2 linked regions of the Anaerobacillus sp. CMMVII genome follow. The protein of the gene in region 2 interacts with the protein of the main gene of each other region in a pairwise test. Links are inferred from orthologs where the notes say so. Each region holds a gene or a part of one and is shown on either strand. Other genes may lie near its edges.

Region 1 (15,400 bases), on a different replicon or contig from region 2:
TTATTAAAGCCTCACTACGATATTTTTTCCCTAACCGGTATTTGTAACGGAACATCAATTCTTTGACAACAATTGAAAAAATAACAGCATAGATGGCAATAATCCCTGGAACCTCAATTGGTTCATTCAAAGATTTAATTGCAGATAGAGCAATTTCGAAACCAACAATAAATAGTAAAACTGCTACTATGATGGCCGCAATGGACTCAGCTTTTCCGTGACCATAGGGATGATCTTCATCTGGTGGTAATTTTGCGGCCCTAACACCGATCAACACTGCGACAGACCCAACCACATCAGAGGCCGAATGGACCGCATCTGCAACTAGCGCTCTACTGCCAGCTAACCAACCAATGACACCTTTAATTAAAGCCAAGATAATATTTCCGATTATCCCTACCCAAGCGGCAAATTGTACTTGTTGATACCGCTCGTCTTTTACATCATTCATTTAATCACCTATTTCTTAATTAGTACCCAATCTAATATGTAGCCAAACCAGAACTTCATGGTATCAAAGAGAAAATAAACCGTGGCTTATTCTCACCACGGTTTAACCTACTACTATTATGCTTCATTCTCAGTTATTTTAAAGCGCTTTTTTTGTAAACTTTTACTTTTCCAAACTAGCCATAATTGTGCTGCAATAAATAGCGATGAATATGTTCCTGCTACCAATCCTACTAGTAAAGCAAAGGAGAACGTACGGATCGCTTCGCCACCAAAGATAAGTAGGGCTGCTGCCGCAAAAACAACTGTTAATACGGTATTAATCGAACGCGCTAACGTTTGGATTAAGCTTTTGTTCACAACTCGTGCTAGATCTTCAAACCCTCTAACCTTCTTTTCGTAGCTTAGATTTTCTCTAATCCGGTCAAAGGTTACAATTGTATCGTTAATGGAGTACCCTACAATTGTCAGGACCGCTGCAATGAACGGCAAGTTCACTTCCATTTGCGTAATACTAAAAATTGTAATAATGAAAAACGCATCGTGAAGTAAAGCAACAATAGCTGCGACACCATATAACAGTTCAAAGCGGATAGTTACGTAGATAACTATACCAATCGATGCAAAGATGACCGAGTAAAAGGCATTCCTTGCAAGTTCACGACCGATCGTAGGTGTTACCGTACTAATATTAGGCTCAGCACCAAATTGTTCATTAAAGTGGCGTTGTACTTTAAGAATTTCGTCTTGAGTTAAGACACCAATAAAAGTAGCATAAGCCATTTCACTACGGTCCCCAGCTAAAAGTACATTATCAGGAGTTAAACCAATTTCAGCAAACTCATTATTAACAATTTCAGCAGTTAAGGTTTCGCCACTTAAGAGCTCAATCTTTGTCCCACTATTAAAATCAATGCCTAAATTTAAACCAACAGTCGAAAGTAAAATAACTCCCGTTAGTACAAGTAGAGCTGAGAAGATAAAGAACTTTTTACGATGTTTTACAAAATCTAGTTTTGAATCTCCAAAATTAAAGTTCACTTATTTCACTCTCCTTTACCCCAAATAAGCCTGGTTTCTTATTCAAAATTCTACTGTTTACCCATAAACCTAAAAGGAGTCGTGAACCGTAAACTGCTGTTAAAAAGCTTGTTAAGATACTTACAATTAACATGACTGCAAATCCTTGCACGGCCATTGTTCCAAAATAGAACAAGACAGATGCTGCTAAAATGGTTGTAATGTTAGCATCTAGGATGGTTGATAGAGAACGACGGCTCCCCGCTTTGAAAGCAGACATTGTCGTCTTTCCTGTGCGAAGCTCGTCCTTAATTCGTTCGTACGTAATAATATTTGCATCGACCGCCATACCTACTCCTAGAATTAATGCGGCAATCCCAGGAAGCGTAAGAACTGCATTCATCCAATTAAAGACTACAAGTACAAGGTATATGTAGAAAGATAGTGTAATAACTGCAATCATTCCCATAAAACGGTAGTAAATTAACATATAGAGAAAAATTAAGGCTACACCAATAAACCCAGCATAGATTGTCATCTCCATTGCTTTTTCACCAAGAGCCGCACCTACTGAATTCGAATACACTTCCTCTAACTTTACTGGCAGGGAACCTGCATTTAGGACATCGGCTAAAAATTGAGCTTCTTCTAAAGTAAATGTTCCTTCAATAACTACGTTTGTTGTATTCAGTACATTTCTTACAGTTGGAGCCGAGATAAACTTCCTCTCTGATTCCGGTTTTTGCATTTCCTGCATAAATGAGTCGCCTTCTTGAAAGTCCATCCAAATAACAAGCTGACTTCCTAACACAGCCGGATCACTTGTAACTTGACCAAATTTCGCTGCATCATTTAAGGTAACGGCAACCCATGGTTGGTTAGTCTGACTAAAAGTAACATTTGCTCCACCTTGTTTAAGATCAGCACCATCAAGCATCAAATTATCATTAATATCTCGAAATGATAATTGTGCTTCTGTTGAGAGAAGCTCACGAGCTGTTTGTTGATCTTCGACACCAGCAAGCTGAACCCTAATTCGGTTTTCACCTTCAATCGATACATTCGGCTCAGAAACCCCAATAACGTTAATCCGCTGGTTAAGCGCTGTTACTGTCGTTTTTAAAGCCTCATCGTCTATTATATCTCCTTCATGAGCAGGAAAGACTTCATACAAAACCTCAAACCCACCTTGAAGGTCTAAGCCAAGCTTAATTTCTTTTGCAACATCCATTACCGTTGTGACAACAAGCGTTGCAAGAAGAGCTACAATTAGAAAAAAAGCTACAATACGACCTTTTTTAACCATCTTCAGTAATGCCTCCTTGTTTTAAAACTAGCTATGTATATAAAAATTAGAATGTAGAATGTAGAATGTAGAATTTTTCATCTAAGTTCTACATTTTACATTCTACATTAAAAAAGCTTGTCCGTATATTTACAACATTTCAATTATAGCGATGCTTTGTTTCCACTGTCAATTTCATTCGTCAAATCTACCATTTTGACTTACCAATTAGGCGGTTCTTCCGATGTAAACCAATTAGGCGCTTTATACGCTCCTACCGTAAGCCATGTCATATAGTCATTTACCTTTAGCGTAAGAATAACACTCACTAAATGATTAATTTGCACAAATTTCTTCTCTTTACGAAGCTTAGCAAGGACACATTCCCAAAGCTCCTCTTCTGTTGCACGATCGTAGCCTAACATATGAAATTCCTCGACTTTACTAGTTAATGCAGGCATGACATCGTCTTTCCAAACTTCAAATTGCTGTTGCTCTACCATGACAAGTCCCCCTTTATATGAAAAGTGCCGACCCAAAATGACTAGACACCTTCCTAAGTTCAAAGAATTTAAGCTTTCTATCTATTAAAAAAAGAGCAAAGCTCAATGTTAAGCAACACAAGTCGTGTAAGACATTAAATAGTCTAATAAATTTTGAACTCGTGGCTAGACTGATGCTCATTTTAAAAGGCTATTTTTCGGAAAGTTGTACTTTCGTAAAAATCCCAAAATCCGGATTTTTACACAACATACTAAGATTACATTACTTATTTAGTAAGTATTGCTCTTTTCTTACTTAACTTAATGAGTTATATCTTCATCTAAGGGATTTTCCAAATATTTCAGTTTAGAAGCACCAATGTTTTAGAAAAGAGCCTTATTAAAAGATCGCATATACAAACAAACTTACACCAACACCTGCAATGACAACACCCGTTGTTATCGCAAGAAAAGCTTTACGAAATGGAATAAAAAAGAGAATGGATGCCAAACATGCTGTCCATGCCCCAGTTGTTGGTAGGGGAACAGCGGTAAATAAAATTAATCCTAGCGCCCCGTATTTTTCAACATTAGCACTCTTATTCATCGTTCGATTATATAACCAATCAAAAAAGCGTTTATAAATTGGGAACCTCATTAAAAACGTACTTAATGGACGAAACAAGATTAAGATTGGAATGATAGGCAAAATATTACCTAAAATACTATAAAAAAGTGCCTCTCCGTAAGATAATCCAGCTAAGAAGGCAAAAGGTAGGCCCCCCCTTAATTCAAGTATCGGCATTGCTGAAATGACAACTACTATTAACTCCGTTGGTAAAAAACTTAAATGCTCAACTAAAAAATTCTGAAAACTCTCTTTCAATTCATAACTCTCCTTTTATGTAGTTTTGAGTGTTGAGTTTTGAGGTTTGAGTTAGTTTAGCATGGCTTCGAAGAATTACTAAAATTAACTCATAACTCAGAACTCAAAACTGATTTTATAGAACTTGTCATGCTTTGTCCCCTATTAAGCATATAAATAATTACGGAAAATATCCATCATTTTTTAGAAGGTAGGGGTTAGTTGTGAGCAAACAAAGCTTTCTGCAAGGTGCATTTATACTAATTATAGCCGGACTTGTCGTTAAAATCCTAGGATTTGTTAATAAAATTGTTGTAGCCAGAATTATGGGCGCTGAGGGTGTAGGCCTTTATTCAATGGCCGTTCCAACATTGCTCCTAGTAATTACGATTACCCAAATAGGGCTCCCTGTTGCGATTTCTAAGCTAGTTGCCGAAGCCGAGGCTGTAAATGATCGCAAAAAAATCAAACAAATCTTAGTCGTTTCTCTTGCCACTACAGGTACTTTAAGTATTATTTTCACTTTAGGAATGATCGGCTTCGCTCCAATTATATCAAAATATTTCCTTACAGATGCAAGGGTTTTTTATCCATTAATAGCTATATCACCAATCGTTCCCATTGTCGCACTATCTTCTGTTCTAAGAGGATATTTCCAGGGTAGACAAAATATGAAGCCTTCAGCTTACTCACAAGTTATCGAACAGGTTGTGCGAATTACTCTTGTCGCTCTTTTAACAACTGCTTTTTTACCTTATGGGATCGAATATGCTGCTGCCGGAGCAATGATTTCCGTTGTTATTGGCGAATTAGCGTCTTTAGTTTATATGTTAACGATGTTCAAGTTGAAAAAAAGAATTAAGGTTAGAAGGAACTTCTTTGGAGAGTTAAGAGAAGGTAAAAGAACATTCAATGACTTAATGGCAGTTGCTTTACCGACTACCGGAAGCCGTTTAATAGGTTCTATTACATTTTTCTTTGAACCAATTGTTGTGTCGCAAAGTTTAGCAATTGCTGGAGTGACTACAGTGATTGCCACTAAACAATACGGGGAATTGGCTGGCTTTGCTATCCCATTACTATTTTTACCTACTTTTATTACATATTCATTATCAGTCTCCCTTGTCCCGGCAATTAGTGAGGCTGCTGCCGGAAAACAATATAAATTAATTCACCATCGTCTCTCCCAAGCGCTTCGTTTGGCGTTAGTATCAGGAGGTATATCGTGTGTCATTCTTTATGTATTTGCAGTACCTATTATGGATTTAATGTATAACGCACCTACGGTTGCTACTTATATAAAAATAATGGCACCTTTTAGTATCTTTTTATATTTTCAAGGCCCACTACAAGCTGCTCTTCAAGCACTTAACTTAGCCAAGGCTGCGATGGTTAATAGTTTAATAGGTGCAGTCGTCAAAATTAGCGCAGTGTTTGTTCTAGCGTCACGCCCAGAATTAGGGATTATGGGGGCTGCTCTAGCCATTGTTGCTGGATTTATGCTCGTAACTCTACTCCATTTCGCTACGCTTGTAAAAACAATTTCTTTTACATTACACGTTCGTGAGTTTTTAAAAGCAGGTATTTGCATTTTGCTAAGCGCTTGGCTAGCAACCTTTCTTTATAATCATGCGTTTTTGGAGCACAGTATCTTATCGAAAACTTTGCTAGCAATTTCTATCGTCGGAATTAGCTATGTATTTTTACTTATGGTATTCGGATTAATCAAGAAAGAGGAAATGCGTAGGGTGCCTTTCGTTGGTCATTGGTTGTCCCACTTTATTATAAGTAAAAACTAAATCAAAAATAAAAACCGGTTCTGTTTCCTATCGCAAAACGTCAATTTGCACAGGAAAATGCAAACAAAAATGTAACCATTTTTGTACTATAAAATATAGGGCGACTTGTAGGGCTAGAGAGACTAAAAAAATTAGAAATAGCAAGGGTTTATACCCTTGCTATTTGCTTTAATTGCTATTTCTTCGGATTACAAATTATGATTTTTGCTCATTAAGATGTTTGCAAACCATTTCCGCCTTCTCCGTATCGATTTTTGTTAGGTATGAGAATGAATAGGCGGAGAATTTCCTGCTAATTTATATAGGAGACGCTTAAGAAGCGGAAATAGGCGGAGATATTCCGATTACCTGCTCTAAATAAGAAAAAATCTAAAGATTTGGATAATATAAACGGAAAAACTACCCTTATTTTTAAGGAAATACGGGTATTTCCCAGTTTAGCCGGAATTTTACCGTTTATTTTTCTGTAACATCAGTTATAACAGAGCCTCACCTTAATAAAAACAACAATATTTATCTGTATATCTCAATTTGCAAGTAAAAATGTAGTGTATTTTGCTGCGGTACACAGGCTATTGTACCCCAACATTTTAATATACAAAATGCACTACAAATTCTCCCGAAGTAAATATCGATATCCCTTTTCATCAACAAAAATAGACCTCCAAATTACCATACAATTTGAAGGTCATTTTGCATTACATTTTTAATGTTTGCGATAGGTAACGGAACCCGTTACAAAAATAACGCTCTTTTACTAAAAGATTGTTGCTATTAGCTTTTAGGTCGGAACCAAGCGAATGCTTGGTTCCGACCTAAAAGCAACAAAGTTTACGAAAACATCCGAAATAAAAGAGGCTTCTTCATAAGTTAGCTTACGCTAACTTATGAAGAAGCCTCTTTTCACTTTTTTAATCCTTTAAATCCACATAAAAAGTTTGATTATCATTTAAGGAGCAATAGGATATTTTTTTTATGTCTTTGTATCCTAGTTTGCGCAGCTCTTGCCTTAACCATAAGGGAGTTTTTTCAATTTTTTCCAGATGATCTGTTTGTACTTTGCCATCCAAAACTAATGGTAGAGGTAAATTTACGGTAGCTGCATAGTCTGGATCCTTCTTTTCTCGTTCTGTTTTTTCAATGACGGAAAGTTTCCCTGAAGGTTCTAGGATAGCAAACTCTACGTCAGACAACCTTCTAATGTTACTTTGTCTTAGTTGAATCATTAAATCGTCAAAATTGTACCGTTGCTTTTTCATTTCATCCTCATCTATTTTGCCTTTATTAATCAAAACTGAGGGCTTTCCATCAATCATTTTTCTTAATTTTTCACTCTTTAACGATACCCATGCCAAGAAATTTGAATGATACACAAAATCAAAATCGGAACAATGGTATTCATCATTGGAACCCGAACATTTTCAATCGAGATTACAGCTAATTCTGCGATCATAATCGATACAACGAAATCTAATATTGACAATTGTCCTATTTCTCGCTTTCCCATAAAACGTAAAACGAGCAAAATGATAAAGTAAATTAGTATCGTTCTTAGGATAATGGTCGAATAATCCACGCAATGATCGCCTCCTATTCGTTTAACGACCGAACTACTTGCGTTGGTGTTAGCTATTTTCTCTTAGTTTGACCATTTTTGGATAAAAAATTGGTTAAAGAAAATGGAAAAAAGTTTAAAGTGTAAAGTTTAGAGTTTAGAGTTTAGAATTGCTCTGTCTTACTTCGAAGCAATGCAAAACAACTTTAAACTTAATACTCTACACTTTAAACTCAATAAAAGTAAATTAAATATCGAAAGTAAATATAGATACTAGAAATAACAAATGAAACTAATGCAACAGGTGCGCCTACTTTTAAGAACTCCCAATAGCTAAACCCTTGATTAGCACGAGCAGCTAATCCAGCAACGATTACATTGGAGGTTGCACCAATTAATGTCGCATTTCCACCTAAACAAGCTCCTAAAGCTAAAGCCCACCATAAAGGATCTAAATTTGTCATCCCATAATTTTCAAACTCTACAATAACTGGAATCATTGCTGCTACAAAAGGAATATTATCTACAAACCCCGATAAAATCCCTGATGCCCACAAAATTAACATAGCGGTTTTCGGAAGATCACCATCTGTATAATAGATGATCGATTTAGCAATTTCATCAATAATTCCAACCTCTTTTAAGCCACCTACGAGCATAAATAAACCGATAAAGAAAAATAATGTGACCCATTCCACCGATTTAAAAACTTCCTCAACTTGTTGTTCTTGGTGGGTTAAGAGAAGTAATAACAAAGCACCAGCCATTGCCACACTTGTAAGTTCTACCGCTAAAATCGGCTGAAGGATAAACCCTACAGTAGTTATTATGAGTACTGATACTGATTTTAAAAGTAATGGTTTATTCTTTAGGTATCTAGTCGCTGTTACATCCATTAATTTCAGACGATTTTCTTCAGTGACACGAAGTTTGTTCCCATAAAAATACGCCATTGCAACAATTATTACAGCAAAGATAATGATAACCACAGGACCTAGGTGAAGTAAGAATGCATTAAAATTTAAATGTTCTACGGCTTGCCCAATCATAAGATTAGGGGGGTCACCGATTAGGGTCGCAGTTCCGCCAATATTAGAAGCCAAGATAGTCATCAATAAATAAGGTATTGCCGAGATGTTTAACAATCTTGTTAATGTTAGGACGATAGGTACGATTAACAGTACTGTCGTAACATTGTTTAAAAAAGCAGACCCGACTCCAGTAATTAACGAGACAACTATTAATAACGGAATTGGTTTGCCTTTTACCTTTTTCGCCACAGTGATAGCGATATACTCAAAAAATCCACTTTGACTAGTGATTGATACTAGAATCATCATTGAAAGCAGCAAGGTTATTGTATGCCAATCTATATGATGAATAAATGCAGAATCTAAATCAAGTACTCCAAAAAATAGCATGAGAACTCCACCTAGACAGGCGACTAATGCTCTATTTAGTTTTTCAGATATTATCAGGGCGTAGCTAATGATAAATATGATAAAGGCAAAGGTTAGTTGCATCATGATCCCCTTTCATGAAATCCATTGTTACATTGTATGAAGGGTTTGTCTTATTTAGAAGTTTTGAGTGTTGAGTATGAGTTATAAGTTAGGGTGCGACCTCATATTAAAACTCAAAATTCAACACTCTTAACTCAAAACTTTAATTCTAAATTTGTACAAGGGTGAATAAGCTTTATTAGGCTGAAAAACAGAGTTTTTGTAAAGGGGGAAGAGAAGCTTGGAAAACAGAGGAATTCTAACTTCAATGGTTTATGGTCTTGTCACAATATTGCTGATCATTCTTTCAGTAAGCTTTATTATTTCGTTGCTACTTAGGTTTACTTCATTAACTGAAACATCTTTCAGTTGGGTAATTATGGTCCTAACATTTGTTGCATTAATCATTGGAGGCTTCGTTTCAGGAGGTAAGTCAAAACAAAAAGGCTGGATGGTTGGGGCAGGTACAGGTCTTTTATATTCTTTACTTGTTTTCTTAGTCCAGTACTTAGGCTATAATGCCACATTTTCAATGGAGCAATATCTTTTCCACGGTGGATTTGTTTTCGCAGCAATCATCGGTGGGGTCTTAGGCGTAAATGTAGTAAGGAATTCACGTATGGTTTAAAAGTGTAAAGTTTTGAGTTTTGAGTTTTGAAAGCTAGGCTTCGCCGCTTTACTCACAACACTTTAAACTCTACACTCTTAACTCTAAACTATGACAAAAGAGAAGGGACAATCCAATTGGATGTCCCTTCTCTTTTGCCTATGTACTAGTCAGGATTAACTACTTCACGGATGGCATTTCGATCAAAAGTTAATTTCTTGTTATCAGTAACTAATAATATGACTCTGTCTTCGTCAATTGCATCGATTGTGCCATGAAGGCCGCCGATCGTGATGATTTTGTCACCCTTTTTAAGGTCAGCATGCATTTGTTGAATTTTCTTTTGACGCTTTTGTTGTGGTCGGATTAATAAAAAGTAAAAAATCGCGAACATAAATACTAATGGTAAAATCGCTGTAAAAAAGTCCATTGTTGTTTCACCCCTTTCTAAAAATAAATATTGATACTATCCATTATCCCTTTTCTTTCACAAAATTAAAAGTTTTTTGCATTAGGTTTATTAAAACCATACATTTCAAAAAACTCCTCACGGAAATCTAAAAGGCGATCTTGGCGAATAGCTTCTCGGACTTGCTCCATTAATTTTAACAAGAAATAGAGATTATGGTAAGAGGTTAATCTAAATCCGAACGTTTCGTCACATTTGACAAGATGGCGAATGTAGGCTCTAGAGTAATTTTTACATACATGACAATCACAATTTTCATCTAATGGTCTGAAATCACGAGCATATTTGGCATTTCTAACAACAAGTCGACCAGTGCTCGTCATACAAGTCCCATTTCGACCGATCCTAGTAGGTAATACACAATCAAACATGTCAATTCCACGAATCGTTCCATCAATTAACGCGTCAGGTGAACCAACACCCATTAAATATCTAGGCTTATTTTCAGGTAAATGTGGTGTCGTAAATTCTAAAACACGATTCATCACATCTTTCGGTTCCCCAACAGATAGACCACCAACTGCATAACCAGGGAAATCTAGAGATACTAGGTCTTGGGCACTCATTTTCCTTAAATCTTCATATTCCCCACCTTGGACAATTCCAAATAACCCTTGACTCTCAGGTCGCTTATGACCTTCTAAACAACGTTCTGCCCAACGACTTGTTCTCTGTACTGATTTTAACATATATTCGTATGTAGCAGGATACGGAGGACATTCGTCAAAGGCCATCATAATGTCAGAACCTAAGGCATTTTGAATTTCCATTGCCCCTTCAGGACTCAAGAATAATTTTTCACCACTTAAATGATTACGGAAATGTACCCCTTCTTCTTCAATTTTCCGTAGGGCACTTAAGCTAAAGACTTGAAATCCACCTGAATCTGTTAAAATTGGGCGATCCCAATTCATGAATTTATGTAATCCACCAGCTTCTTTAATTATATCATGACCTGGTCTTAACCATAAGTGGTAAGTATTACTTAATATGATTTGCGAGCCTATTTCCTTTAATTCCTCAGGACTCATCGTTTTTACTGTAGCTAATGTTCCTACTGGCATAAAGATTGGCGTTTCAAAAGTACCATGTGGTGTGTGTACTTTCCCCAAACGAGCTCCTGACTGACGACAAGTTTTAATATGTTCATAGCGAATGGCTACCATTAATTTGTTGCTCCCTTCATTTCGTACAAAAAAATATGTGAATTTTATAGGATTAACATCGCATCACCAAAGCTAAAAAAGCGATATCTTTCTTTGACAGCTTCTTGATATGCATGAAGTGTATTTTCACGGCCACAAAGAGCACTCACGAGCATGATTAACGTAGATTTTGGTAAATGAAAATTCGTTATTAATCCATTAATTGCTTTAAACTCAAATCCAGGATAGATAAATATACTTGTCCATCCTGAACATTCTATAAAACCACCATTGTTGGCATGAGCAATCGTTTCTAACGTTCTTGTTGAAGTTGTACCTACAGTAACAATTCTCTTTCCAGAGCTTTTTACTTTATTTAAGGTTGCTGCGGTTTCAGCCGTCATCTGATAAAATTCTGCGTGCATCTCATGCTCTTCGATAACATCTACACTAACTGGGCGGAATGTGCCAAGTCCAACATGAAGAGTGATATAGACGATATGAACTCCTTTGGCAGCAATTTGCTCTAATAGCTCTTCAGTGAAATGAAGTCCAGCAGTTGGCGCAGCTGCAGAGCCACGATGTTTAGCATAAACGGTTTGGTAACGTTCTTGGTCTTCCAATTGTTCTGTAATGTAAGGAGGTAATGGCATTTCACCTAAGGATTCTAAAATTTCATGGAAAATCCCTTCGAATTGAAATTCGATAATGCGACCACCATGCTCTAACTCTTCTTTACAAATACCCTTTAAGCGTCCATCACCAAAAGATACAACAGTTCCCTGCCGAACTCGTTTTGCCGGCTTAACCAACGTTTCCCACTGATTATTTTCAAGCTGTTTTAATAAAAGACATTCAATATTGGCGCCTGTTCCCTCTTTAATTCCATAAAGTCTTGCAGGTAAAACTCGAGTATCGTTTAAAACAAGACAATCTCCCTCACTAAAAAAATCAATCACATCCGAAAATCTGCGATGATTTATTTCACCTGTTTTTGAATCTACTACCATCAGTCTAGATGAGGTGCGGTCCTTAAGTGGTGTTTGGGCAATCAGTTCCTCAGGTAAATAAAAATCAAAATCTTTAACTTCCATTTTATTAATTCACCTTTTTCACATTTAGGTTTGGAGTTTGGATTAGCTATTATTTAATAATTAGCTAATCCAAACTAATATATAAGCATACATAAGTACTATATTGTTGACAAGTAAATATTTACCTTAAGCGGCCAACAATATATAGGATTAACGAGATAACAATACTTAAAACAATCGAAGTAACAATTGGAAAATAAAAAGTCGTATTTCCTTTCTTAAAGAAAATATCTCCCGGTAATTTCCCTAAAGCAAGATACTTGCCACCAACTTGCCATAACAGTCCTAAAACAATTAAAATAACCCCCACTGTAATCAGTAGTTTCGGAATATTTGGCATTACTCTGGGACCTCCATTTGAAAATGTTCATATACTTTGTGAGTAACACCATTCTCCCCCTAGGCGTTCGTTGTAAAAAGCCAATTTGCAATAAATACGGTTCATAAACGTCTTCAATCGTATGTGACTCTTCACCAATTGTTGCGGCAATCGTATCGAGTCCTACAGGCCCCCCCCGGAACTTTTCAATAATCCCTTTTAAAAATTTATGATCAATGTGATCTAAACCAAGTGGGTCTACTTGTAGTCTTTCTAATGCATTGACTGCTAATTCTAGGTCAATAAATCCTGTGCCTTGAACTTGAGCAAAATCACGAACTCTACGCAGCAAACGATTTGCTATTCGAGGCGTTCCCCGTGATCGCCTGGCAATTTCAATACTTGCCTGTTCAGCAATTTCAAGTTGATAAACATCTGCTGTCCTTAATACAATATTCATTAATTCATCATTGGTATAATACTCCAAACGGGACAAAACACCAAAACGATCACGTAAAGGTGACGATAAAAGACCCGCCCTTGTCGTAGCACCTACTAATGTGAATGGTGGTAAATCTAATCGAACTGAACGGGCGGTCGGCCCTTTTCCAATTACGATATCTAAGCAGAAGTCTTCCATCGCAGGATAAAGCACTTCTTCTACGACACGGTTTAGTCGATGTATTTCATCAATAAACAAAACATCACCAGGTTCTAAAGCGGTCAAAATTGCGGCTAAATCACCTGGGCGTTCAATAGCAGGCCCTGATGTTGTTCGAATTTGAACATTCATTTCATGCGCAATGATAGTAGCTAATGTGGTCTTACCTAACCCGGGAGGCCCATATAACAAGACATGGTCCAGAGCTTCATTCCTGATTTTGGCAGCTTCGATAAATACTTTTAAGTTATTTTTAACTTTTTCTTGTCCGATATATTGGCTAAGTAATTGGGGACGTAATTGATTTTCAAGCGTTTCTTCCTCTTGTTGTACCTCAGCCGAAACCATTCTTTCTTCCATATTATTACCTCCTGAGAACGCAACTCATTCTATATCTTTAAAAGCAGTTGCAACGCTTTTTTAATATATTGATCTGTAGACAGCTGTTCTTCAGCAAGCTTCGGAGCAATTTTTTTAATTTCCCGTTCAACATATCCTAATGCCTGTAAAGCCTCAATGGCATCTTCTAATTCTCGAGGGTATTTGGCTTTTTGATCTGCCTTGAGCTCATAAACAGGACCCACTAAACTAGGCATGAAATCAGCTAATTTTCCTTTTAAGTCTAAGATCATCTGTCGTGCAGTCTTCTTACCAACACCAGGAAACTTTGTTAAAAACGCTTCATTTTCTTCCTCTATCGCATTGACTACCTGCTGTGGCTGGCCTGACGCTAAAATTGCCAAAGCTCCTTTTGGTCCAATACCAGAAACATTTAGTAATTTTTCAAATAGCGCTCGTTCATCTCTTGAGCGGAAACCAAAAAGTTTTATCGTATCTTCTCTAACATACTGATATGTATAAACTATAATTTCTGCCTCTAAGTCTACCTTGAATATAAAGGGATTTGCACAAAAAATTTGATAGCCAATTCCTTTTACATCAATGACCACATACTGTGTATCTATATAATTTACGTATCCCTTTACAAACTCTATCACAAAAAATCTCTCCTATACGAACGTTTATTTCTATTTTATTTTACCACAAAAGTCTTGTTGAACAACCAAAACAAGTTAAGGTATCAATTCTTCATAATTAAAGAAAAACAAGCCTTTAGAATTCTAAGGGCTTGTTTTCCAAGAGTACTCTCTTGTATCACTTATATTTTCAAATTACATTTCATGCTTTGCATACTTTTTATACATTTTTAACACTTCTTCATATCGATCTCTAGAAAGAATTGGAATACCATCTTCTAGCTCTTGTTGTTGATGACTCTTTAGCTTCTTCATGTTTATTTGAAAAAATGATTGTATGACCTTTTCTTCAGATGGTTTACCTTCATAAATATTTAGAGTACCCTCTTCTGAGATACCAAAATAGCCATTAATTTTTAATAAAGGAGATATGTCGTCAATCTTTTGTTGAAATACAACTTGAGCCTCGTCTTGATCAATTAAATCCCATTCAGCGTACTCTGCCCAAAAATCCTCCATTGATAGGATTGTTTCCTCAACAACTTCTTCACTTACCTCACCATCTAGGTATATTCTAGCTAAAATCACTCTGACTGTTTTTGGATCCATCACGTGAAATGTTTTCGCTACTGGAATTGCATTTTCGATTGCCCGTTTATTGATATTTTCTCTCATAAGTGGATAATCTACTGCGGTTGCTAATTTATTAGACTGCTGTGACTGAACAAATACTATAGCAACTGAGAACAAAAGTAAAAGTGCAGAAAAACTTATTAATTTAATTTTTTTATAGGAAGTTTTTTTTCCATGAGTACCACCACCGTTACTTAAATTACTAAAAAAGTTAAAATGCCTTTATAAATTGCTATCATTATTATCGCCAGACATACTGACTTTTATCCATTTATACTAATTTTTACTGTTTATTTATAGGCTGTTTTTGTAAACTTTGTTGCTTTTAGGTCGTCTTTTGAGAATAAATAAGCTTCACGCAAAGCGTGAAGAACCAAGCATTCGCTTGGTTACGACCTAAAAGCTAATAGCAACAATCTCTTAGAAACGAGCGTATTTTTTAAGCTCTTACTGTTAATATTGTCGCTAATACAAACTTCACTTGAAACTTAGTGATTTTATTCCAAACACTCCTATTTCTATGTACAAATGACAAAG
Region 2 (15,284 bases):
CTGCTGCACATGTATCAACCATTTTATATACAGGGACAATTCCTTTTTCATAGCGGTAATCAAACACGTCTCGCTCTGTTTTATCCCAAAAACTTGCAATTGCATCATCGGAGAACCCGAGTTGTTTTGCTTCTTTAAGAATTTCTTCATTAAAAGGTGAATTCCTTAATGTTTCTTCAAATTGAATAATCCCTTGAATTTTATTTAAGAAGAAACGATCAATTTTTGTTAATCCCCATAATTGTTCAATTGTGTATCCACGACGAAACGCCTCAGCTAAAATAAATAAGCGCTCATCATCCGCTTTTTGCAAACGGTAGTCCATTTCTTCCTGTGTAAGGTTTTGAAGTTTATCCATTTGTAGGTGAACCACATTTGCTTCTAATGACCTAACAGCCTTTAATAGTGATTCCTCTAAACTTCTACCGATGGCCATTACTTCACCAGTAGCCTTCATTTGTGTTCCTAACGTACGGTTTGCAGCTTCAAATTTATCGAACGGCCAACGTGGAATTTTCGAAACGACATAATCCAATGCCGGCTCAAAACTTGCATACGTTGTTTTTGTAATTGGGTTCATAATTTCATCCAAAGCATAACCAACAGCAATTTTAGCTGCAATTTTTGCAATCGGATAGCCAGTAGCTTTAGAAGCTAAAGCCGAAGAGCGACTTACACGAGGGTTTACCTCAATAATATAATATTGATAGCTATCTGGGTCTAAGGCAAACTGAACGTTACAACCACCTTCAATTCCTAAAGCACGGATAATCTTCAACGAAGAATTACGTAGCATTTGGTACTCTCTGTCTGATAACGTTTGGCTCGGTGCGACAACAATCGAGTCACCAGTATGAATGCCTACAGGATCGATATTTTCCATGTTACAAACGACGATGGCTTGATCTTTACCATCACGCATCACTTCATATTCTACTTCTTTGAAGCCGGCAATGCTTTTTTCTACTAAGCACTGTGTCACTGGGCTGTATTTTAATCCACTCGTAACGATTTCAATTAAATCTTCCTCGTTATAAACAAGACCTCCACCAGTTCCTCCTAGTGTGTAGGCTGGACGAACAATAATTGGATAACCAATTTCCTCTACAAACTGGTACGCTTCTTCGAGAGTATGAATAATTGCACTAGAAGGAACTGGTTCATTTAAGTCATTCATTAATGTTCTAAATAAATCACGATCTTCTGCTTGTTCTATAGAATGGAGTTTCGTACCTAAAAGTTCAATATTAAATTCCTTTAATATTCCTGATCTCTCAAGTTCTACTGCCATATTTAAACCTGTTTGTCCACCTAATGTAGGTAATAACCCATCTGGCTTTTCTTGTCTAATAATTCGGCTAACGAATTCATACGTAATTGGTTCGATATACACTTTATCAGCCATAGATGTGTCCGTCATAATTGTAGCTGGGTTTGAATTTATTAAAATGACCTCATAACCTTCTTCTTTTAAAGCTTGACATGCTTGTGTACCCGCATAATCAAACTCTGCAGCTTGCCCTATTACAATTGGCCCTGAACCAATGACTAAAATTTTCTTGATATCCTCGCGCTTTGCCATGTTGTTACCCCCTAGCTACAGATTTTAATTCGATTTTATTTTTCATTAAGTCCACAAAGCGTTCAAATAAATCATTTGCATCTTCCGGTCCTGGTGATGCTTCAGGATGGTATTGAACACTAAAAGCTGGATAATCTAAATGTTCCATACCTTCAACTGTTCCGTCATTAACAGCTACGTGAGTAATGGCTAATCTTGTATTTTTAACTGTTTCCGGTTCTACTGTGTAGCCGTGATTTTGAGCAGTAATTGCAATTTTCCCAGTGCACAATTCTTTTACTGGATGATTAGAACCACGATGGCCAAACTTAAGCTTAGTCGTTTTCGCTCCGCAAGCTAAAGCTAAAAGTTGGTGCCCTAAACAAATTCCGAAAATCGGTACTTTTCCTAAAAGTTCGTTAATCGTAACGATCGCTTCTGGAACATCGACAGGATCTCCAGGCCCATTACTTAGCATAATTCCATCTGGATTTAAACGAAGAATTTCTTCACTTGTTGCATTATAAGGAACAACAACCACATCACAATCACGATTATTTAATTCTCTTAAAATTCCCTTTTTCATTCCATAATCAACTAAAACTACTCGATAGCCTCTTCCAGGGCTTGCGTATGATGCTTTTGTAGAAACTTTTGAAACTTGATCTTTTGGTAATGTTAACTCTTTTAACTCGTTAACAACTGTTTCAACATCGGCGTCCATCCCACAAAGTCTGCCACGTAGAGTTCCAACATTACGGATCATTCTTGTAAGTTTTCTTGTATCAATTCCTTCTAGTCCTGGAATATCTAACGCCTTTAACAAATCATCAATTGACTCTTCGTTGCGCCAATTGCTAGGAAATTTTGCTGCCTCTTTAACAATTAAACCATTAATAGAAGGTTTAATTGATTCAAAATCATCGCGGTTAATTCCGTAATTACCGATTAGGGGATAAGTTAATGTAACAATTTGTGCACAGTAAGAAGGGTCAGATAAGATTTCTTGATAGCCTGTCATACCTGTATTAAACACTACTTCTCCAGACATTTCTCGTTCGCTTCCGAATGCTTTTCCAACGAATACTGTTCCATTTTCTAAGATTAATTGGCGTTTCATTTTATACTTCCTCCCTTTTCCAAGCCACGTAACCGTCTACGATGGTGAGTACTGGCCAACCCTTACATTCCCAATCTGTAAAAGGTGTATTTTTCCCTTTTGATAAAAAGTTAGTAGGGTCTATCTTTTCGCTAAGTTCTAAATCTACAACCGTTAAATCAGCTTTCTCTCCAACTTTTAATTTGCCATATGGTAAATTAAAAGTCTCACATGGTTTTGTAGTTAAGTTAGCGACCAAATCATTTAAAGTCATTATGCCCGTTTCTACAAGATGCGTGTAGAGTAGGGGAAATGCCGTTTCTAAACCAACAATTCCAAATGGTGCTAAAGCCATTGACTCACTTTTTTCTTGTGCAGAATGTGGCGCATGGTCTGTAGCGATAAAATCAATTGTGCCATCTAATAACCCATCAATTAACGCCTGTTTATCGTCTAACCCTCTTAAAGGCGGGTTCATTTTGTAATTTGAGTCTAAGCCTGGAATGTCCTGCTCAGAAAGTAATAGGTGATGTGGTGTTACTTCAGCAGTCACACGAATACCAGCGCGCTTGGCATCTCTAACGACTCTCACTGATTCTTTTGAACTAATATGACATACATGATAGTGAACACCAGCTGCTTCTGCTAAAAGTACATCTCTAGCAATATGTACAGCTTCGCATACAGAAGGTATTCCGTTTAAATTCATTTTCGCTGAAAACTGACCTTCATGTACTGAGCCTTTATTGATTAATGTTTCTTCCTCACAATGTGCAACAATTGCTTTATTCAGCTTTGCCGCTTCTTTCATGGCATTAAGCATCATGCTTGCATCTTGAACGCCAACACCATCATCTGTAAAAGCAAAAGCACCAGCTTCTGTTAGTTCCGCAAAATTAGTCATCTCTTTTCCTAATTCGCGAACGGTTATTGAAGCATATGGTAACACTCTTACAACAGCCGTTTCTGCAATCCGCTTGTTTAACCACTCCATTTGCTCTTTACAATCGGGAACAGGGCGAGTGTTTGGCATTGGAGCAATGGTTGTAAAACCACCACGAGCTGCAGCCATTGTACCTGTAGCAATTGTTTCCTTGTATTCTCCACCTGGCTCACGTAAATGTACGTGAAGATCTACAAAACCAGGAAAGATTGCTTTACCTTCTAAATCAATGACTTCATGATCCGCTTCTGAAATGTTGTTAATAATTTCTTTAATCAAATCATTTTCAATCAGAATATCTATCTTTCTTAACGATCCGTCTTCACCTAGAATTTTTCCGTTTTTCAATAACTTAGCCAATGTAAACAACCTCCCCTTTATGTTGTAACGCACGTTTTAAAACTGCCTGTCTTACTGCCACACCATTCGTCATTTGTTTAAAAATTCGTGAACGCTCGCACTCAACTAATGGACTTGCAATCTCGACATCACGGTTAATCGGTGCTGGGTGCATAATAATACTACTCTTTTTCATCATTGCTTCTCTTTCTGTCGTTAAACCAAAAAGTTCATGATACTCTTCTTTAGATGAAATCATTTTAAACGCATGACGTTCGTGTTGGATCCGAAGCATCATCATCACATCAGCAATCTTTACCGCCTCATCCATCGGTAGATAATTACCATTTACCATCGTATCGTCCATCCATTGTTCCGGTCCTGAGAAATAAACATTTGCACCAAGTCGTTTAAGAACATCGGCATTAGATCTAGCTACACGACTATGACGGATATCGCCAACGATTACAACATTTAGTCCTTGAAATATTACAAACTCCTGTTGAATTGTCAGCAAATCTAGTAAACACTGAGTCGGATGATGCCCACAGCCATCACCACCATTAATAATCGGAATGGAAATCCCCCCAACAAGTTCATCAAAATAATGGTCTTGTGGATGGCGTATCACTACCGCATTAGCTCCAATTGCTTCTAATGTTTTTACCGTGTCATACAATGTCTCACCTTTTTGTACACTAGATGATTGACTCTCAAAGTTTAAAACATGAAGACAAAGTTTCTTCTCCGCAACTTCAAAAGAAAATTTCGTTCTAGTACTTGGTTCAAAAAAAAGGTTTGCCACAAATTTATCTGGAGAAGGAGTCCACATTTTCCCTTCTGAGAATTGTTGTGCTTCATGTAGTATTTCTAAGATTTCCTCGTTATGGAGTTCCGTGATCGTTAATAAATGTTTCATTTCCAGTTCCCCTTTCAATGCAGGTTTTGGCAGTGTCTCTTGTCTAGAATGCTTAAATGACTCCAAACTAAACCATTGTTTCAAAAAAAAAACACCCTTCTGATTATTCATAAGGGTGCATCAAAGAGTGGGGATATCATTCCCCATACTCCTTGAAATTAACACCCTTCTAAGTCTCTCGTACTTATTTAAAGGGATATACTATATTAAGCTGCTGATTTTTCCACTTCTTCTAGTTCTTCTTCAAACATTGCATTTAAATCAACTTTTTCTCTTCCAGGTAATACTAAATTTAGAACAATCCCAATGATTGTTGCTAAAGCCATACCAGCAATTTGAACATGGTCAGAGACCTGTATAAAGGCTCCACCGATACCAATAACCAAAATTACTGAAGATATAATTAGATTACGCTTGTTTCCTAAATCGATTTTATTATCGATTAACATTCTTAAACCACTTGATGCGATGATACCGAATAACAGGATTGAAACTCCACCCATTACTGCAGTAGGGATCGTTGAGATTAATGCTGAGATTTTTCCTACAAAGCCGAACATCACTGCTAAACATGCTGCTCCACCGATAACAAACACACTATATACTCTCGTTAACGCGATAACACCAATGTTTTCTCCATAAGTCGTGTTTGGTGGACCACCTAGAACTGATGCAATCATCGTTGCTACCCCGTCTCCAAGTAAAGAGCGATGTAAGCCAGGAGTCTTAATAAAGTTTTTCCCAACTACTTTACTTAAAACCATTTGGTCACCGATATGTTCAGCAATTGTTACTACTGCAATTGGAACCATAATAGCGATAATTTGCCAAGAAAAAGCTGGTGTATAAGTTACGAATGGAATGATAAAATCTGGTGCTTGGATCCATGCAGCTTCCTTAACTGGTGTCATATCAATGATCCCTTGGAAGTAAGCAAACGAATATCCACCAACAATACCTATAAGAATTGGAATAAGTCCGAAAAAGCCTTTAAAGAACATCGACGCTATTACTGTAATTCCTAACGTTACTAATGCCACTGTAAACAATGTACCATCATAATCATTTGTACCAGGAACATTCATTGCCATACTTACCGCAACTCCCGCTAACCCTAATCCGATAACCATTATGACTGGTCCAACTACGATTGGCGGTAAAATGTTCATTAACCAGTTAACTCCACTTGTCTTAATAAACAATGCTACTACTCCGTAAATTAAACCGGCTACAAAGCTTCCTACCATCGCCCCTTCTGGTCCACCTAGTGTTGTTGCTGCGATAATTGGTGCGATAAAAGCAAATGATGAACCTAAGTATGCTGGTACTTGACCTCTAGTGATAAGTAAATATGCTAAAGTCCCTAATCCACTTGATACCAATGCAACCGCAGGGCTTAACCCTACAAGATATGGAACTAAGATTGTTGCCCCAAACATTGCAAATAGATGTTGCAAGCTTAATACTAACCATTTGTCTGCTTTTGGTATTTCGCGAATTCCTACATCTTTTTGTGTATTCATAATTAATACTCCTCCTCAAAATTAACTTTTTATACAAAAAACCTCTTTGTCATTATCCAAAGAGGTACGGTCTTCTACTCAAAATTAACCCAAAAGAGTTATCTTAAGTAAGAGGAGTATACCCCTTGTCAGCCTCTCAGGACTGTTTTAAAGGGAGGTTTTTTGTTCAATTGTTACTTCATCTAACTGATCTACTTCTTTTAACTTTGCAACGATCATTTCAGTTTTGGATGTTGGTACGTTTTTACCGATATAATCCGGTCTAATTGGTAATTCTCGATGTCCGCGGTCAATCAATACCGCTAATTGAATCTGCGATGGTCGACCAATATCCATAATTGCATCTAATGCTGCTCGAACAGTTCTACCAGTATAAAGAACATCATCAACTAATATCACTTTCTTATCATTAATATCAACAGGAACTGATGTGCCTTTTAATAATGGCTCCATATTTTCAGTTTTATGAGAAAGATCATCACGATATAAAGTAATATCAACTTCACCAACAGTTATTTTAGTGCCTTCAATTTCCTCAATACGCTCTGCTAACCGATTGGCAATATAGATACCTCTAGTTTTAATTCCAACTAGTACACAGTCTTCAATTCCCTTATTCCGTTCAATTATTTCATGGGCAATTCTCGTCAATGCCCTTCTAACTGCTTGTTCATCTAAGATAACAGTTGCCTTAGACATATTTGCACCACCCTTCTATAGAGATATTTGAATTCAAGATCTTTTCCCCAACGAAAAAGCCTCTCACCGTAATAAGGATGAGAGGCTTTTGAGTTTACGCTAATAACAGACATAGGCACAGTAAGCTCCTATCTGTAACGTTTCTCTAATTCCTTCTCAGTCTCACGGGACTGTAGTTAAAGGGAAGATATCTTCTTGTCTATTGTATTATGACAAATTTCATCATAACTGTCAATGAGAACTTTTGCGAATTTCTTCAAGTAAATGAAGAAAGTCTTCAGGGACATCTCTTTCAAAGGTTAATCTCTCTCCTGAAACAGGATGAGTAAAACCAAGAACAGCTGCATGAAGGGCTTGACCCTGAATAGGTAGCTTCAATGTCCGAGGTGGTCCATACTTCGGGTCTCCTGCTAATGGGTGACCAATGTACTTTAGATGAACCCTAATTTGATGAGTACGACCAGTTTCCAAACGACATTCAATGAGCGTAAAATCTTTTAATCGTTCTAACACAGTAAAATGAGTAACTGCATCCCGACTGTTGTCATCTGTAACTGTCATGCTTTGGCGGTCTTGTTTATCCCTACCTATTGGAGCATCAATTGTACCATGATCGTGAGCAATGACCCCATGGGCGATTCCTTTATAGATACGCGTTGTAGTTTTATCTTTTAATTGGTTTACTAACGATTCATGAGCCTTATCATTTTTGGCAACCATTAACAAACCTGAAGTGTCTTTATCGATACGATGTACGATTCCTGGGCGTAAAACTCCATTAATTCCAGATAAATCTTTACAGTGGGCCATTAGACCATTTACCAATGTACCAGTTAAGTGACCTGGAGCGGGGTGAACAACCATACCACGGGGCTTATTAACAACTAGCACGTGTTCATCTTCATAGACAATATCAAGGTTCATTTCCTCCGGTTCCACATCAAGCAACTGTGGTTCTGGAACAACCAAGTTTATCTTATCACCGATTTGACATTTATAATTACTTTTCACATGATTCCCATTTACAGTTAGGTTACCTTCCTTCATCCAAAGCTGCACCTGAGTACGGGACCAATCATTTTCTTGTGCGGAAAGCCATTTATCTAAACGTTCGTTTTTTTCGCTTTCCTCTATCGTCCATTCATATATTTCCATTATTTATTCTCCCTTGTTTTTCCTTCTTCTAAAAAGATTTGAAGCATTAATATTCCGACACCAATGACTAAGGCCATATCTGCGACATTAAAAATAGCAAAATCGTAAGTGAAAATATAAACATCAATAAAGTCAACAACCTCACCGCGGAAAAGTCGATCAATAAAGTTACCGATGGCTCCTCCTAGAACTAAGCCTAATGAAATGCCTAATAACTTACTTTCTTTCGCGTGCTTATAAATATAATAAACAACAAAAGTCACGACTATGGTTGTGACAATAAAGAATAGCCACATTTGCCCTTGTAAGATCCCAAACGCAGCACCTTTATTTCGATGGGATGTAATATAAAGAACGTTTTCGATAATTGCAATTTGTTCGTGTAACGCCATTTTTGTTACGATAAGCCATTTTGTTGCTTGATCTAATAAAAGTATGATAATTGCTAGTATGTAATATCTCATCTATGCTCCTCCGCTCTCCTAGTATGTTTCATATCTCTTAGCATTTTAGCATAGCTAAGGGATTTGAACAATCTTGGGAGCAGCAGTTTAGAGTGCAAAGTTTAGAGTTTAGAGTTTTTTATGGGCATCTCCTTTGAGCTTTTAAGTAAAAAGAGGGAGAAACACCTCTTTTTACCTTAATAAAAGGCTCTTTTGTAAACTTTGTTGCTTTTAGGTCGTCTTTTGAGAATAAATAACCTTTTGGGGCAAATTTATTTGTCCCAATGGCTTATTTATTCTGCGTGAAGAACCCTTTGTTACGACCTAAAAGCTAATAACAACAATCTTTTTGAAAAGAGCGTAATAAAAAAACAAAAATCTAAGCTAACCTTATTAAATGTCATCTCCAGCTTCTAAACGATCTAGTTGGTCCATATAGTGATCATAATGAACATTTCTTTGAATAGAAATATTTTCATCACCTTTATACCCTTCAATATCTGTAGAAACAAACGCTTCAATTTCTTCGACATATCCTATGAGTTCCTCACCGTTATTTAAACTTGAGTCTTCAAATACCATGGAATTGTCATTAAATTTCGCCACAGATTGCCAGGCATCTTCAGCGTCAAACTCGGTTTCATTATCATTATTATCAAAGTTAAACTCATCAAATGATTTTAGTACATCTTCTTCAACCGGGCGCTCTCGAGCAATTACATTTTCCTTACTATACTCGATTGTAGTTCTTGCTGTGGGTAATGCCTGTAAACGCTCATAAGGTATTTCTTTTCCCGAGACTTCGCATATTCCATACGATCCATTTTCCATTCTCTCTAGTGCAGCTATTACATCTTCATACTCCTGGTTTATATGCTCAAATAAGGCAATATCCTTACCTCTCTCATACGTATCAGTCGCAGTATCAGCAGGATGGTTATCATACTGTGATAATTCTCCAGTAGAAAAGGACATTGATTTATTCAAGTCATAATGATCAAGTTCCTTAATTCTTTCTTCTAAACGTTCTTTTTCAGCTAACAATTCCCGTTTTATGTTATCATATTTGCCCATCTCACTAGCCTCCTTTTGGATAAGATGGTTTCAAACATAGTTTATCCTTACAATGAAACATTAGCCGAAACAAGATTTACTAAATTTGTTTGTAATAACTGTAAATTGTTGTTAGTACGAAAAAAAAGAAAAGCAAAACAATGGCTAAGCCATGTTTTGCTTCAGGCGTTTTAGTAATGATTTTTTACAATGTTTGCGCAGCTTGAGCAAAGAGTTGGATGAGCATCATCTTCGCTAACTGTTTCAGAAACGACCCAACAGCGTTCACATGTCTCTCCTGCTGCTTTTTCAACAACGATTGCAATTGTATCAAAATGCTGTGCCTCATTTGGTGCAGACGTTTTATTTCCTGCAACAACTGCCTTGGAAACGATAAATAGTTTTTCTAAATCAGTAATCGTTGAAAGCAATTCTTTTACTGTTTCATTTGGATATAAAGCAATTGCTGCTGTTAATGACTTACCGATCTTCTTTTCGTTTCTAGCTGTCTCTAGAGCCTTTAATACATCATCACGTAATTCTAGTACTTGATCCCATTTCTTTTCAATTAATTCATCATAGACAGTTGAATTTTCTTCAGGCATGTCTGTTAACTGAACACTTTCAGTATTGACCCCAGGAATAAACGGCCACACCTCATCAGCTGTATGAGGAAGAATTGGTGCCACAAGCTTAGTTAGAGCCACTAAGACGTCATACATTACTGTCTGAATGGCACGTCGGCTTTGATCGTTTTGGTGTTGGATATATAATGTATCCTTAGCAATATCCATATAGAAAGAACTTAGTTCAATTGAACAGAAATTATGAATTTTATTATAAACACCAGCAAACTGATAATGATCGTAATTTGCTTTAACCTCTTTCACAAGCTTGTTTAGTTTAATTAAAACGTAACGGTCTAGCTGTGGTAACTTGGTTAATGCTACACGATCTGTTTCAGGATTAAAATCGTGCAAATTCCCCAATAAGAAACGGAACGTGTTACGGATTTTGCGGTAAACTTCTGCCACTTGTTTTAAAATGTCATCTGATACACGAACATCAGCTTGATAATCGACAGAAGCTACCCATAAACGTAGGATATCAGCACCTAGTTGCTTCATTACATTATTCGGGACAACTACGTTACCAATTGATTTACTCATCTTTCTGCCTTCACCATCTAAAACAAATCCATGACTTAGTACACCTTTATAAGGAGCTTTTCCTGAAACTGCTACAGACGTGGATAAAGAAGAATTAAACCAACCACGGTATTGATCCGACCCTTCTAAATAAAGATCAGCAGGTCGTTGTAGATCGTCTCGTTCAACTAATACTGCCTGGTGAGATGAACCTGAATCAAACCAAACATCCATAATATCTGTTTCCTTTGTAAACGTGCCATTAGGGCTTTGTGGCCAAGTAAACCCTTCAGGTAGTAATTCACTAGCTTCCCACTCAAACCAAATATTTGAACCATGTTGTCTAAATAAATTTGATACATGATTGATTGTTTCATCAGTAATAACTGGTTCGTTATCTTCTCCATAGAAGACAGGGATTGGAACACCCCATGCACGCTGTCTTGAAATACACCAATCGCCACGGTCGCGAACCATGTTAAACAAGCGTGTTTCACCCCAAGCTGGAACCCACTCAACTTCTTTAATTGACGTTAAGAGTTGTTCACGGAAATCTTTTATTGAGGCAAACCATTGAGCAGTTGCTCGGAAGATTACCGGTTTTTTTGTTCTCCAGTCATGTGGGTAGGAGTGTGTCATAAATGAAAGCTTTAATAAAGCTCCGGCCTCTTTTAATTTTTCAGTAATCGGTTTATTGGCTTCATCGTAAAATAACCCTTCAAAACCGGGCGCTTCATTCGTAAAGCATCCTCTATCATCTACAGGACATAGAACATCAAGATTATACTTTTGTCCTACGATAAAATCATCTTCCCCATGTCCAGGAGCAGTGTGAACACAGCCTGTTCCAGCGTCTAATGTTACATGGTCCCCAAGGATGACTATTGAGTCGCGATCATAAAGTGGGTGACGAGCCTTAACGTGCTCTAGCTCAGCACCTTTTACTTTCTTAATTACTTCATAAGATTCCCATTCAAAAACACTAATTAGGTTCTCAAGTAGGCCAGAAGCAACAACATATTTCTCTTCATCTACTTGTACAACTGAGTATTCTAATTCTGGGTGTAAACAAATGGCCAGGTTAGCTGGAATAGTCCAAGGGGTAGTTGTCCAGATCACGATTTTTTCGTCACCTGCTAAAACATCTCTACCATCTTTTACACTAAATGCTACATAAATAGATGGAGAGCGCTTATCTTGGTATTCAATTTCTGCTTCAGCCAGCGCCGACTCAGATGAAGGAGACCAATATACAGGTTTTTTCCCCTTGTAGATGTAACCCTTTTTCGCCATATCTCCAAATACTTTAATTTGTTGTGCTTCATATTCTTTGTTTAGGGTAATGTAAGGATTTTCCCAATCTCCACGAACACCTAGACGTTTAAACTGTTCACGTTGACGATCTACTTGTTCTAGTGCATAGTCTTCACATAGCTTACGAAATTCAGCAACTGTCATTTCTTTGCGGTTTACTTTACCGTTTTTTGTAAGCGCCGTTTCAATTGGTAATCCATGAGTGTCCCAACCCGGAACATAAGGTGCTTGGAACCCAGCCATCGATTTATAACGAACAATAAAATCTTTTAAGATTTTGTTTAGGGCATGACCGATATGAATATCACCATTAGCATATGGTGGTCCATCATGTAAAACATATAATGGTAGCCCCTTTGTTCTTTCTTGAACCTTTTGATAAATATTTAATTGATTCCATTTTTCCTGAATTTGCGGCTCTCGGCTTGGTAAATTCCCACGCATTGGGAATTCAGTCTTTGGCATTAATAATGTGTCTTTATATTCCATTTCTAGTTCCTCCATGTATTTTATTGTTTTGCTTCGAGGTAAATTGAAACTTCCTTTAGAAAGTACAAAAAAACCTTCTCATCCCTATGTAGGGACGAGAAGGTTTACCCGCGGTACCACCCTGTTAAACAGCATTTGCACTGCTCACTTGAAATTCGTAACGTGAATGATTCGTCACAGCCTACTCAAAGTTCGGTGTGAAGCTCATGGGTGATTTTCCTCTTTACAGCTCTATACCAGGCTTACACCAACCCTGATTCGCTACAATATGCTTATAAAAAGTACTGTCCCAATCGAAGCAGTCTCTCCATTTAATTAATAAAGGTATTATATGAAAAAAAAATACCAACGTCAAGAAAAGCTTTAAACTTCTCTTACTAATTCATTCCTGTCATCACTAGCCTTACTAAAATCCTCCCAATCATCACTACCAAGCATTTCAAGTTGTGCTTCAATTAGCATTTTAAATCTCATTTTGTAGACTGAGGCTTGCTTTTTCAACTCTTCAATTTCCAAAGCGATTTTCCTAGATTTTGACAAAGAGTCATTAATAATACGATCGGCATTTTTTTCGGCTTCTTTAATAATTAACTGAGCTTCTTTTTGTGCATTTCTCTTCACTTCTTCGGCAGTCTCCTGAGCAATCAAAATAGACTTATTCAGTGTAGATTCTATATTAGCAAAATGGGCTAATCTCTCGTCAAGATCTGCAACTTTATCTGCAAGCTCTTTTTTTTCACGAAGAACAATTTCATAATCCTTAATAACTTGATCCAAAAATTCGTTTACTTCATCTTCATCATAACCACGAAAACCTCTGTTAAATTCTTTGTTATGGATGTCTAATGGTGTTAAGGGCATTTTGCCACCTCCAAATGTATTCACAAACTCTAAATAAGTTAAATTATTATAGTTAATTCGACATTATAAGAAAAATTCCTGCAAAAAACTACGGCTATTTTCGCATTCCTATTTCTATTCTGTACTTATCCTTTTTCGTTTTACCATGTACCGCAATAAGTTTACTTCTTCCTAAACCCCGAACCGATAAATAATCCCCACTTTGAAGTTGAAAAGCTGGTTGCTCTATAATTCTCCAGTTGACTTTTACCCTTTTTGATTCTATAAACGGAACAATTTTGGATCTTGATAATTGATAGATTTCTGAAAGAATTACATCTAATCGCAATGAGCTCGCAGTAATCATTTTTTCATTCCATTCTTCTTCTTCAATTATCAACTTGTCCAGTGAAATTGACTCTAAACGAATTTGGGCTCGTCCAATATTTTGAAGGTTTGCCTCAACATAACTACTTATTTCAGAGGCAACAACAATTTGAATGTCTTCATTCTGTATATATATGTCACCAAATTTTTCTCTTTTTAAACCTAAAGCCATCATCGAACCTAACAAGTCACGGTGCGATAATTGAACAAATTTATGTGGATAGTGAACTTTATATGCTGATAGTTGATAATCGTCATTTGAAGGTTCTAAGTAAGGCGGAAACAAGAAAGCTCGTTTTCGCTCTGTCTTTTCAGTTCCACCAAAAAAGGAAAAGCGAACTTCCTGGTCTTGCCCAATGATCGCTGTTACTATTTGTTGTTCACGAGGATCTAAAAAATCGGATAACTTATGTACAAAACGACCTTTAACAATTTCTTTCCATTCAACAACCTGATCAACAAAAGGACGTTCTTCTTTTCGAAAGTGATCGTACATACTCATCGTATTAGTGACCCTGCCTTAAAACATCGAGAAAATCGCATTTACTCCATTTGTAGCTAAGCGCAATGCAATGATTGCAACAATAGGAGAAATATCAATCATTCCTAGAGGAGGAATGATTTTTCTAAACGGAGCTAAATACGGTTCAACAATCGACGCTATAAATTGTCCTATTGAAGATTCTCTTGCATTTGGAAACCACGACATTAAAATGTACGCAATAACAACATACGAATACAAAAATAATAATTGATTAATAATACTTTGAATTGTAGCCATACTTTTAATCACCCACTTTAAATATTTATTCAGATAGGAAATCTGAAATTGACCCTGTAACATCAACGTTATCAGGAGTACAAAGGAAAATGTTAGCCCCTAGCTTTTGAATGTCTCCTCCTATAGCATACACTGTTCCACTCAAAAAATCGACAATTCGTTTAGCTTGTTCATGACTAATTCGTTGTAAATTAATTACTACTGCTTTACGATTTTTTAAGTGATCAGCAATATCTTGGACCTCGTCATAGGTTCTGGGCTCAATTAACATAACTTTTGCAGCTTTCTGTACACTTTGAATACTGACCACATTTTTCCGATCATTTTTTTTATCTTGACTACGTGTAATATATTCTTCGTCAATTTCTTGATATTGATTTTGAGTTATTTGTGAATCATTATGGTCTTCTTCTAGCTCAAAAAAACTCTTAAATTTCGCTTTTAAGCTCATTACGCTCTCTCCCTTTTATTTATGTAGAATGTAGAATGTAAAAAGATTGAAAGCCATACTTCGATGAACAGTCCTAGACATTCTATGTTCTGCATTATAGATTTACATTACCTACCCAACTAAAGATGTACCTAATCTAA

The links.
Region 1: the proteins of H1D32_RS20180 (region 2) and H1D32_RS18985 interact in binary tests that used the Bacillus subtilis proteins (3 or more experiments, as listed by UniProt). The link is inferred for Anaerobacillus sp. CMMVII from one-to-one orthologs.

The regions. Positions count from the first base shown.
Region 1 is NZ_JACEHK010000015.1:333,122-348,521, reverse strand. What follows is about bases 1,618-4,480. They hold H1D32_RS18985 (post-transcriptional regulator), read right to left. Parts: upstream 3,259-4,480; coding sequence 2,977-3,258; downstream 1,618-2,976. Other genes in these bases: spoVB (stage V sporulation protein B), read left to right, coding at 4,327-4,480; H1D32_RS18980 (COG2426 family protein), read right to left, coding at 3,638-4,123; secD (protein translocase subunit SecD), read right to left, coding at 1,618-2,776. Also shown: H1D32_RS19000 (cation diffusion facilitator family transporter), read right to left, coding at 1-451; protein translocase subunit SecF, read right to left, coding at 568-1,491; more of secD, read right to left, coding at 1,481-1,617; more of spoVB, read left to right, coding at 4,481-5,901; H1D32_RS18965 (ArsB/NhaD family transporter), read right to left, coding at 7,690-8,979; H1D32_RS18960 (TIGR04086 family membrane protein), read left to right, coding at 9,200-9,586; preprotein translocase subunit YajC, read right to left, coding at 9,732-9,995; tRNA guanosine(34) transglycosylase Tgt, read right to left, coding at 10,061-11,200; tRNA preQ1(34) S-adenosylmethionine ribosyltransferase-isomerase QueA, read right to left, coding at 11,245-12,273; H1D32_RS18940 (DUF2905 domain-containing protein), read right to left, coding at 12,395-12,613; Holliday junction branch migration protein RuvA, read right to left, coding at 13,643-14,251; H1D32_RS18925 (BofC C-terminal domain-containing protein), read right to left, coding at 14,426-14,905. UniProt on the Bacillus subtilis protein: Required for post-transcription initiation control of the comE operon. Promotes the accumulation of its target comE mRNA to septal and polar sites.
Region 2 is NZ_JACEHK010000016.1:6,085-21,368, reverse strand. What follows is about bases 11,798-14,544. They hold H1D32_RS20180 (DivIVA domain-containing protein), read right to left. Parts: upstream 13,547-14,544; coding sequence 13,049-13,546; downstream 11,798-13,048. Other genes in these bases: H1D32_RS20170 (YggT family protein), read right to left, coding at 14,433-14,544; H1D32_RS20175 (YlmH family RNA-binding protein), read right to left, coding at 13,641-14,414; ileS (isoleucine--tRNA ligase), read right to left, coding at 11,798-12,685. Also shown: carB (carbamoyl-phosphate synthase large subunit), read right to left, coding at 1-1,582; H1D32_RS20225 (carbamoyl phosphate synthase small subunit), read right to left, coding at 1,587-2,681; H1D32_RS20220 (dihydroorotase), read right to left, coding at 2,683-3,963; H1D32_RS20215 (aspartate carbamoyltransferase catalytic subunit), read right to left, coding at 3,956-4,861; H1D32_RS20210 (solute carrier family 23 protein), read right to left, coding at 5,068-6,384; bifunctional pyr operon transcriptional regulator/uracil phosphoribosyltransferase PyrR, read right to left, coding at 6,532-7,083; H1D32_RS20200 (RluA family pseudouridine synthase), read right to left, coding at 7,315-8,238; lspA (signal peptidase II), read right to left, coding at 8,238-8,702; H1D32_RS20190 (TraR/DksA C4-type zinc finger protein), read right to left, coding at 9,075-9,755; more of ileS, read right to left, coding at 9,926-11,797; more of H1D32_RS20170, read right to left, coding at 14,545-14,693; H1D32_RS20160 (YggS family pyridoxal phosphate-dependent enzyme), read right to left, coding at 15,256-15,284. UniProt on the Bacillus subtilis protein: May act as a pilot protein, directing MinCD to the polar septation sites or by inhibiting MinCD at the midcell site of division. Required for polar localization of the chromosome during sporulation.